Regions from separate parts of the Rubneribacter sp. genome, predicted to be linked through region 1. Evidence: predicted binding sites of a transcription regulator. Region 1 holds the regulator's gene; each other region holds the start of a gene.
What was found. Region 1 encodes HrcA, which represses chaperone genes, less so after heat shock. Its sites were predicted from a motif close to TNTTAGCANNCNNNNNNNNNGNNTGCTAANA; they were not measured.

Region 1 (3,277 bases):
GCAAGCAGCTGAACTTTTCCAGCGCCGCGCGCGAGATGTACGTGTCCCAGCCAACGCTGAGCCAGCATATCGCAATGATGGAAGAGGAGATGGGCTTTCAGCTGGTGACGCGGGAAGGCAGCGTGGAGCTCACGCCCGAGGGCGCCGAGTTCTTCTCGATGGCGCAAGACGTTGTGAACCGTTGCGAGACGGCGCGGACGAGGTGCCGAAATCTGTCGCAAGGAGGACCGAAGACGGTCCGCGTCCCCGACATATTGAGCACGTTTCCCGTCGGGCGCATGCTCGATCAAGTGGTGGGCGATCTGTACGCGCAGGACCCCGTGTCCCAAGTGATCGTTCGGAAGGTCGATTACGGTCGTCACGATCCTATGTCGCTGCTCGACGAGGACCTGGTCGACGTGGGCTTTGATTTTTCCTGCTGCGGCAGCGAGCACGTGGCGCAACGTTACAGGGAGCGTGGATACCGGGCTTTTCGGCTTCTCAAAGTGCCCATGCTCGTGGCGGTGCCCCGGGGGCATCGACTCGAGTCGGAGCGCCTGCTCGCCCGCTCTCTCGACGGCGAGACGTTCCTTTCGCGCAGCAACCCGTTTTGCGATTCGTACCGGCAGGCCATCGTGGACACGTTCGCTTTGGCGGGGGCGGCCCTTCGTCCGAAGATGGTCTACGGCTCCTCGTTCTTCGATCCGCCCCGGCACGAGTCGGCGGGCATGGTGTCTGTCGGCAGCGCCCATTACTTCAAGATATACGAGCTGATCTGGGGATCGGAGAGAACCGTCAAAAAGGTGGAGGATTTCGACGCGGATATCGACCTTGTGGCGGCCTATGACGCGAAGAAGCTGTCGGGCCACAGGAAGAGGTTCGCGCAGAGGCTCGAGGAGCTTGCCGGGCAAACGGCGTAGCTCGCGGATCAAACGACCGGAAAGCGCTCTTGCATGCACCGTCTGTGACGCTCCCGTCAAGATTCTTCATAAATCACGCGAGCGGTTAGCACTCTCTTGCATCGGCTGCTAAAATGATGTGTCGGCGCCGGCCCGGAACATGAGGTCATGGGCGGCGGGAAGCGAACCCGAAGAGAGGAAGGTGGAGAGGCGTGCTTTCGGATCGAAGGCAAAGGGTGCTTGCGGCCCTTATCGAAGAGTACGTCGCGCGCGCTCTGCCGGTCGGATCGCGCACGCTCACGGAGCGCTATCATCTGGGTGTGAGCCCGGCCACGGTGCGCAACGAGCTGTCGGTGCTCGAGGACGGGGGCTACATCGCCCAACCCCACACCTCGGCGGGGCGCGTCCCCACCGACCACGGGTACCGGGCGTTCGTGGACAACCTGCTGGCCACCGACCTCGCGTCTTCGGATGAGCGCTACAGCGCGGTGGCCGACCAGCTCAAACGCAGCGCAAGCGAGCTGGACGCGCTTTTGGAGCGCACGTCCTCGGCGCTCACCCGGCTGACTGACTGCCTCTCCATCGTCATAGCCCCCTCGGTGCTGAACCTGCACATCAAGCAGCTCTCGCTCATCTCGCTGTCCCCGATGCGCGCCCTCGTGGTGCTGGTCACCGAGGACGGGCAGGTGTTCAACCGCCAGATGGAGTTCGCCGAGGAGGTGTCCGGCGACGACCTGGCGCGCGTCCAGCGCTTTTTGGGCGACGTGTTCACCGGCAAGTCGCTGAGCGAGATAGAGGACGGCCTCGGCCAGGGGATGCAGGCGGCCCTGCATGACCCGCTTGTGCGCATGGCGCTTGACGAGGTGCTCTCCTGCCTGCAGGAAAGCGATCTGTCCCGCGCGCATAGGCTGGGGGTCAGCTCGCTTCTGAGCCAGCCCGAATTCAGCCATTCCGAGGCGCTGCTCCCCGTCATGCAGGTGCTCGAGGACGAGACGGTCCTGCTGCACATCCTGGACGACGCCGCGCGGCAGTCCTGCGGCGCCGGCGCGCCCTGCGTGCGCATCGGCAGCGAGAACGACGCGGCGGAGCTTTCGGGTGTGTCCGTGGTGGCAAGCCGCTACGGGCGGGGGGATTCCGCGGGTGTCGTGGCCGTCATCGGCCCGACGCGCATGAACTACTCCAAAGTCATACGCGCGGTCCGCATGGCAAGCTCCGCGCTGGAAGATGTGTAAGAGAAGGGCGCAACGCTCTTTGGCGGCGGGGCGCACGGCTCGCCGCCTGCGAAGAAAGGTTGAGATCGACAGATGGCCAAAGACCTGTACGAGGTTCTGGGAGTCTCGCGGGACGCGGGCGAGGACGAGATAAAGAAGGCGTTTCGCCGCCGCGCTCGCGAGCTGCACCCCGACGTGAACAAGGCGCCCGATGCCGAGGAGCAGTTCAAAGAGCTCAACGAGGCGTACGACGTGCTGTCGGATCCCGCCAAGCGCGCCCAGTACGACCGCTTCGGCACCGTCCCCGGCGCCTCGGGAGGCGCGGGAGGCCCCTACGGCGGCGGGTACGTGGACTTCGAGGACCTGTTCGGCGGGGGCATGGGCGATCTGTTCAGCTCGTTTTTCGGCGGGCAGGCCGCCGGGCGCGCCCCGCAGCGTCGCGAGGGCCGCGACATGGGCGTGGGCTTGCGCCTGACGCTTGAAGAGGTGGCGGCGGGCGCGAAGAAGGAGATCGTCTACGATCGCCTGGCGCCGTGCCCGGACTGCGGCGGCACGGGTCTTGGCCCCAACGGGCGCGAGGTGGCCTGCCCCGAGTGCAACGGCCAAGGGCGCGTGGTCACGGTCCAGCACACGTTTTTGGGCGACATGCAGACGGCGTCCACGTGCCGGGCCTGCGGCGGCACGGGGCGCACCATCGAGGATCCGTGCCCCGAGTGCGACGGACAGGGGCGCGTGCCCGACCGCCAGCGCGTGACCGTGGAGGTGCCCGTGGGCATCCGCGACGCCCAGCAGCTGCGCCTGAGCGGTTTCGGCGAGGCGGGCATGCGCGGCGCGCGCTCGGGGGACCTCATCGTGACCTGCCGCATCCAGCCTCACGAGTTCTTCGAGCGCGACGGCGACAATCTGCATGCGCGCGCGAACGTGTCCATCGTGCAGGCCACCTTGGGGGCCGACGTTGAGATAGCCGGCATCTTCGAGGGCGAGCGGGTGGCCGTGCGCATTCCCGAGGGCTGCCAGAACGAGCAGGTGGTGCGCGTGAAGGGCTTCGGCATGCCACGCCTGAAAAGCGAGGTGCGCGGCGACATGTACGTCCATGTGAACGTGGTGGTGCCCAAGAAGGTGACGAAGCGCCAACGCGAGCTTCTGGAGGAGCTTGGCCGCGAGATGGGGGAGGACGTCGCCGACGTG
Region 2 (3,277 bases), on a different contig from region 1:
GCAAGGACCGCATCACGTGCCTGCGCGAGGCGGCGGAGAAGGTCGGAGTGTCCTCGTACGCCGAGACGGCCGCCAAGCAGCTGGTCATGGACGGGAACGCGGTTGCGGGTGCGGTGGCCGAGCGCTCGGACGGCACCAAGATCACCATCAACGCCGCCCAGGGCGTGGTGCTCGCATGCGGCGGTTACTGCGCGAACCCGGCCATGGTGAAGGAGTACGACAAGTACTGGGGCGACGACCTCAGCGACACCACGCTGACCACCAACATGGGCACCAACGAAGGAGACGGCATCGTCATGGCCCAAGAGGTGGGGGCCGCCACCACCGGCCTTGAAGTGGCGCAGATGATGCCCTCGTCGTCGCCGGTCAAGGGAACCATGACCGACGGCGTGTGGGGGGACGCCTCCGAGCAGATATGGATCGACGGGGCGGGCAACCGGTTCGTGGACGAGTACGCCGAGCGCGACGTGCTGGCCAAGGCGTCCCTCAAGCTCGAGGGCGGCATCTTCTACATCCTGTACGCCGGCGTGGCCGGCGAGGACGGCTGGGTGAAGGGCGCCGAGTACGAGAGCATGGCGCCCTCGGGCTCGATCAAGGACTTCGTCGAGTCGGGCCAGGTGTGGTACGGCGAGACGCTCGAGGAGCTGGCCGAGGCCTCCAAGAGCCCCGCTGCAGGCGTCGCCCCGGGTTTCTCCGCCGACGCGCTGCGCGCCACCATCGAGACGTACAACCGCTACTTCGAGAACCAAAAAGACGACGACTTCGGCAAAGAGGTCATCTCGGGCGCCGTCGACATCGAGGCGGTGGAGGGCACGCAGGGCGTCGGGTTCGTGATCAGCCCGCGCCGCGCGTCGCTGCACCACACCATGGGCGGCGTGGTCATTGACGCCAAGGCCCGCGTGCTTGACGAGCAGGGCCAGGTCATTGAGGGCCTGTTCGCCGCAGGCGAGGTGACGGGCGGCGTTCATGCGGGCAACCGCCTGGGCGGCAACGCCATCGCGGACATCTTCACGTTCGGCCAGATTGCCGGGCGGGGCGTTTCCGCGCGCTGACGAACGGGAGAGCTTCCAAGGCAAGGGCGGCCGCGCCGGCACAGGCGCGGCCGCCCTTTTTCAATTGTGGCGATCGTCTGGCGATTGTGTCAAACCTCAGTCACAGGCGCTCACATTTCGGCGAATTCGCTTGCATTCGCCACCGAGGCTGCTATGATAACTCAATGTTTAGCACTCGTTACCGCAGAGTGCTAGCAGTCACCGCACAGGAGTGGTTAAATAGCGAAGATGCGCTACACGATCCGTGCACGCGTCGGACGACGAAAGGAAGGCAGCGTTATGAATCTGAAACCTCTGGGTGATCGCGTCATCGTCAAGCAGGACGAGGCCGAGGAGACGACGGCGTCGGGTCTGTACCTTGCGACCGAGGCGAAGGAAAAGCCCCAGAGCGGCACCGTTTTGGCCGTGGGCGACGGCAAGCTGGACAAGGACGGCAAGCTGGTGCCCGTGCCGGTGAAGGTGGGCGACAAGGTGGTCTACGGCAAGTTCGGCGGCACCGAGATCCATGTGGACGGCGAGGACGTGCTCATCCTGCGCGCCGACGATCTGTACGCGGTGTTCGCGTAGCCCTCAGGCGCTTCATACCCAAGCAACAGCAACGCAGTTGAAAGGATAGTAGCATCATGGCGAAAGACATCAAGTTCGAGGCCGATGCCCGCAGCGCTCTTGCCGCCGGCGTCAAGAAGCTCTCCGACGCCGTCAAGGTGACGCTTGGCCCCAAGGGCCGCTACGTGGCCCTGGAGAAGTCCTACGGCGCCCCCACCATCACCAACGACGGCGTGACCGTGGCCAAGGACGTGGAGCTTGAGGATCCCGTCGAGAACATGGGCGCCCAGCTGGTGCGCGAGGTTGCCGTGAAGACCAACGACGTGGCCGGCGACGGCACCACCACCGCCACGCTTCTGGCCGACGTCATCGTGTCCGAGGGCCTGCGCAACGTGACCGCCGGCGCCGACGCGCTGGGCATCCGCCGCGGCATCCAGAAGGCCACCGACGCCGTGGTCGAGGCCATCAAGGCCGACGCCACGCCGGTTGCCGGCAAGGACCAGATCGCCAACGTGGGCACCATCTCCGCTGGCGACGCCGAGATCGGCATGAAGATCGCCGAGGCCATGGAGGCCGTGGGCAAGGACGGCGCCATCTCCGTGGAGGAGAGCCAGACCTTCGGCATCGACATGGACATCGTGGAGGGCATGCAGTACGACCGCGGCTACATCTCCCCGTACATGGCCACCGACATGGAGAAGATGGAGGCCGTCCTCTCCGACCCCTACATCCTGCTCACCGACCAGAAGGTCACCAACATCCAGGACATGGTGCCCCTGCTGGAGGAGATCATGAAGTCCGGCCGCCCGCTGTTCATCGTCGCCGAGGACGTTGAGGGCGAGGCTTTGGCCACCATCCTGCTCAACAAGCTGCGCGGCACGTTCAACTGCGTGGCCATCAAGGCCCCCGGCTTCGGCGACCGCCGCAAGCGCATCCTGGAGGACATCGCCGCCGTCACGGGCGCGCAGGTCATCGACAAGGACTTCGGCATGACCATGGCCGATGCCCGCATCGACATGCTGGGCCATGCCAAGACGGTCAAGGTCACCAAGGACACCGCCCTCATCGTGGACGGCGCGGGCGAGAAGAAGGCCATCGAGGACCGCATCGCCCAGATCAAGAGCGAGCTGGAGCGCGTGGACTCCGACTTCGACCGCGAGAAGCTCCAGGAGCGCCTGGCGAAGCTCTCCGGCGGCGTGGCCGTGCTCAAGGTGGGCGCTGCCACTGAGTCCGAGCTCAAGGAGACGAAGTCCCGCATCGAGGATGCCCTGCAGGCCACCCGCGCGGCCGTGGAGGAGGGCATCGTCGCCGGCGGCGGCGTGGCCCTGGTGGACGCCCTGCCCGCGCTCGACTCGGTGGAGACCGCCGACAAGGACGAGGAAGTGGGCGTCGCCATCATTCGCAAGGCCCTGGAGGCTCCGATGCGCGCCATCGCCCAGAACGCCGGCTACGAGGGCAGCGTTGTGGTCGAGCACGTCAAGGGCATGGCGAAGGGCGAGGGCCTGAACTGCGCCAACGGCGAGTACGGCAACATGATTGACATGGGCGTGAACGACCCGGTCAAGGTCACGCGCACCGCGCTGCAGTCCGCGGCTTCCGTGGCGGCTCTCATCCTCATCACCGAGGCCACCATCAACGAGATCCCGCAGGAGGGTCCGGACCTGTCCGCGCTGGCCAAC
Region 3 (3,277 bases), on a different contig from region 1:
CGGGCCGCCGTCGTTCCGGCAGCGGCCCGACAGCAATCTGGTGAATTCCTGGCAGCCGCCCATCTCCCTGTTGAATCATTGTCGGCACAAGCTCGCGTTCACCGGATCTCGGGCCGAGCGCCCTCCAACCGAGCGAGCGTCTGCCCTGGTTCGCCGCAATCCACGCCGAGCCAGCGCGCCAGCTCCGCCCTACGCCCACTTGTGCGTCACACCGCGGCCTTCGGCAAGGGCCTCGGCGCCCCACTGGGCGAACAGGCCGTCGTGGTAGGTGTCGGGCCGATAGGTTTTCGCCTGGCCGTAGCCGTCGATCACCTGGACGGCGTTCAGCATGTTGCGCGCGATGAAGGCCGGGTCGTCGGCCTCCTGGGCATGTGCGGGAAGAGCTCGCCACACGTACGCGAGCGGGCGGTCGTAGCGGTCGGTGCGGCTGGTGTCGTACTGCAACCACAGCGTGTCCCCCTCTGTCACCAGGCTCTTCATGTGGTCGGACGCCAGCACGCCCTCCTCGCAGTTGCGCTCTTCCTGCGGCGCCACGCTTTCAGGCGTGTCGATGCCTATCAGGCGCACCGAAACATGCTCGCCATCCGGCATGGTCACCGCCAGCGTGTCGCCGTCCACCACGTGGCGCACGGTCACCTGGTCGAACGTCGCAGGGTCAAGGCGGGCCGCCTGCTCGGCCGTGCTGCGGGCCGCGTCCTCGGCAGCCGCCGCACGAGCCGCGTCCGACACAACGAAAGAACCCTCCGAGGCCGGCGAAGACTGCGCTTTTGCACCGATGACGGCATTCGCCCCTGAAAGCTCCCCTTCCCCCGACGTCGCCGCCTGCGAGCCGGCCCACGCAACTGCGGCCAGCACCGCAATCGCAAGCACGGCCGCCACGCGGCCTCCCGGACCTTTCTTCCCCAGCGACTTCGCCGCCGCGCGAACGACGCGGCGCACGCCCTCCTGCCGCAGAATCGATCCCAGATCGCTCTTCGCCACAGGCGCCTACTCCCCCGCGCTCATGAGCACAGCGCCATCAAGCGAGGTCACGCGCACACCCAGCACGCGGCCGGCCTCCACCTCCATGCGGGCGATGCAGCGCGGAAAACCTCCACGCGGGCGAAACGCCGCACCGGGGCACAGGACGTAGTCCGCAGGCCGAGCCTCGACGCCCGTCAGCAGCTCGGGCACGTGCGTGTGTCCGTGCACGCACACCTGCGGAATGGGATCGCCCGCCGCCAGGCCCGCGCACCCGTTGAACCCTATCCGCACGTCGCGCGGGTAGTGCGCCACCAGAAAGCGCACGCCGTCGATAACCGGATGCGCGAAGCGCCCCACGCGGCTGCCGTATTCGTCGAAGTCGTTGTTGCCGAGCACGGCTGTCGTTGGCGCAAGCGCTTCGAGCGCGCACAGCACGTCGGGTCCGCCGATGTCGCCCGCATGGATGATGCGGTCAACGTCGGCCAAAGCGGCAAGTGCCTCGTCGGAAAGCCGTCCGTGCGTGTCGGATATGATGCCGATGATGGTCATGTGCGTCCTTCCCGCGTCCTTCCCGCGTCCTTCCCGCGTCCTGCGCCGCGTGCGCCCGTGCGCCGCCCGAACTCGTACAGTATAGGCTATCCGCAGATGCCGCAGCGGCAGAGCGCCTTTGCGCTCAACGTCGCCCGCTGCAAAGCGCACCGTCCTTCAAGACGAATGGCGACCCTCGGCCTCCATGGTGCGCCTTCGCGCTTTCTCCGGGCAACTCGCATCCGTCTTGGCGGTTTTGGGGCGCCGTAAGCGATCATGAACCGGAAAACTCGTCGCGCGCATCAGCTGCAGGCTTCCGTAACGAGCATGTGCCAGGCGCATGCCGGCTCGGCCCCCGTTGCCACAGCGGCGCTGCGCGCGCGGATCGACAGCGTATGATCGTCCACATGCCGTAATTGACGAAACCGTAACTTTTAGCACTCTCAACTTGACAGTGCTAACACAACGATTTATAACAGGCATGTACAGAGAAAACCGCACAGAGTGAGACTAAGATTTTTTCAGTCCCACGCACGATTAGGAGATGATTGCTATGGCCATGATGGTACCTATGCGCAGAAGCCGCAACCTGCTGAGCGAGCTGATGAGCGACCCGTTCGACGCGTTCTTCGACATGGCGTCCGCGCCGGCCCAGAAGATGTCGCCCACGCTTATGCGCACCGACATCAAGGAGACGGACGCAGGCTTTGAGCTGACCATCGACCTGCCCGGCTTCAAAAAGGACGATGTGCAGGCCGAACTCAAGGACGGCTACCTCACTATCGCCGCGCAGACGCAGAGCGAGACCGAGGACAAGGACGAGAAGGGCACCTACGTCCGCAAGGAGCGCTTCAGCGGGAAGTGCAGCCGCACGTTCTACGTGGGCGACGACATCGAGGAAGACGACATCCGCGCGAAGTTCGAGGACGGCGTGCTGAGGATCGCCGTGCCGAAGAAGCAGGAGCAGCCCAAGCTCGAAGAGAAGAAAACCATCTCCATCGAGGGCTAACCCCCCTCCATTTACTCCCCTCCTCTCAGTGCGAAAGCGGCCGATCGGCCGCTTTCGCACGTTCTGCCGCAGATCGCAGCGCCATCCGCGCGCATCCTCCGCATATGGCCCACCCACGCGCAGCTTTCGCAGCCCCCCTATGCGCAAGCCCCCCGGCGCGTCCCCATGCGCGGCCACGCGCACGACCTCTGCGAAAGCCCGCCCGGCACCGAGCGCGCACTCGCAACCTATCCTCACGAAATCCCGTTACGCAACCCCTCCCCTCGGCTGCTCCCGCCTCACAACCCATTCCTTCGGCAGCTCCCGCTTCGCAACCCCTTCCCTCGGCTGCTCCTGCTTTGCGGCCGAATGTTTCACGTGAAACATTTGTTCATCGTTTTGCCGACGCATGGCGACGCCGCTCGATCCCCCCTCGCCGCACCCCATCCCCCACCCACCCCTCCCACCTGCTCCCTTCGCTCAATGTTTCACGTGAAACATTTGTTCCCCATTGTGCCAATGCGCGGCCGCACCAACCATCTCCCTTCGCCACGCCCACCTCCCCACCCGCCCGATGTTTCACGTGAAACATTTGTTCCTTGCGTTTTTCGTGCGCGGGCTGGCGCAAACCCGCGTCCGATCTGAGGAAACGCGCGGCGGCACTCCCCTCTGCACGCGCCTTTGGAGTATGATGGTGCACGCAACAGGCAAACCGGCAGGGAGCAGGCAGAAAGACGGACGGGGGGCGCGCATGGACGACACGACAGCACGCATGATCTGGACGTTCCACAAATGGGT

Region 2: the regulator HrcA is predicted to act here: its motif matches at 1,219-1,249, upstream of ACWKY3_RS04990 (co-chaperone GroES).
Region 3: the regulator HrcA is predicted to act here: its motif matches at 1,924-1,954, upstream of ACWKY3_RS01940 (Hsp20/alpha crystallin family protein).

Annotation. Positions count from the first base shown of each region.
Region 1 is NZ_CBDTNW010000177.1:1,914-5,190, forward strand. It holds gene ACWKY3_RS12875 (LysR family transcriptional regulator) at 1-899, shown strand, start outside; gene hrcA (heat-inducible transcriptional repressor HrcA) at 1,091-2,110, shown strand; gene dnaJ (molecular chaperone DnaJ) at 2,183-3,277, shown strand, end outside.
Region 2 is NZ_CBDTNW010000065.1:29,811-33,087, forward strand. It holds gene ACWKY3_RS04985 (FAD-dependent oxidoreductase) at 1-1,052, shown strand, start outside; gene ACWKY3_RS04990 (co-chaperone GroES) at 1,332-1,619, shown strand; gene groL (chaperonin GroEL) at 1,676-3,277, shown strand, end outside.
Region 3 is NZ_CBDTNW010000034.1:4,570-7,846, forward strand. It holds gene ACWKY3_RS01930 (thermonuclease family protein) at 190-981, opposite strand; gene ACWKY3_RS01935 (metallophosphoesterase family protein) at 988-1,512, opposite strand; gene ACWKY3_RS01940 (Hsp20/alpha crystallin family protein) at 2,045-2,500, shown strand; gene ACWKY3_RS01945 (NAD-dependent protein deacylase) at 3,231-3,277, shown strand, end outside.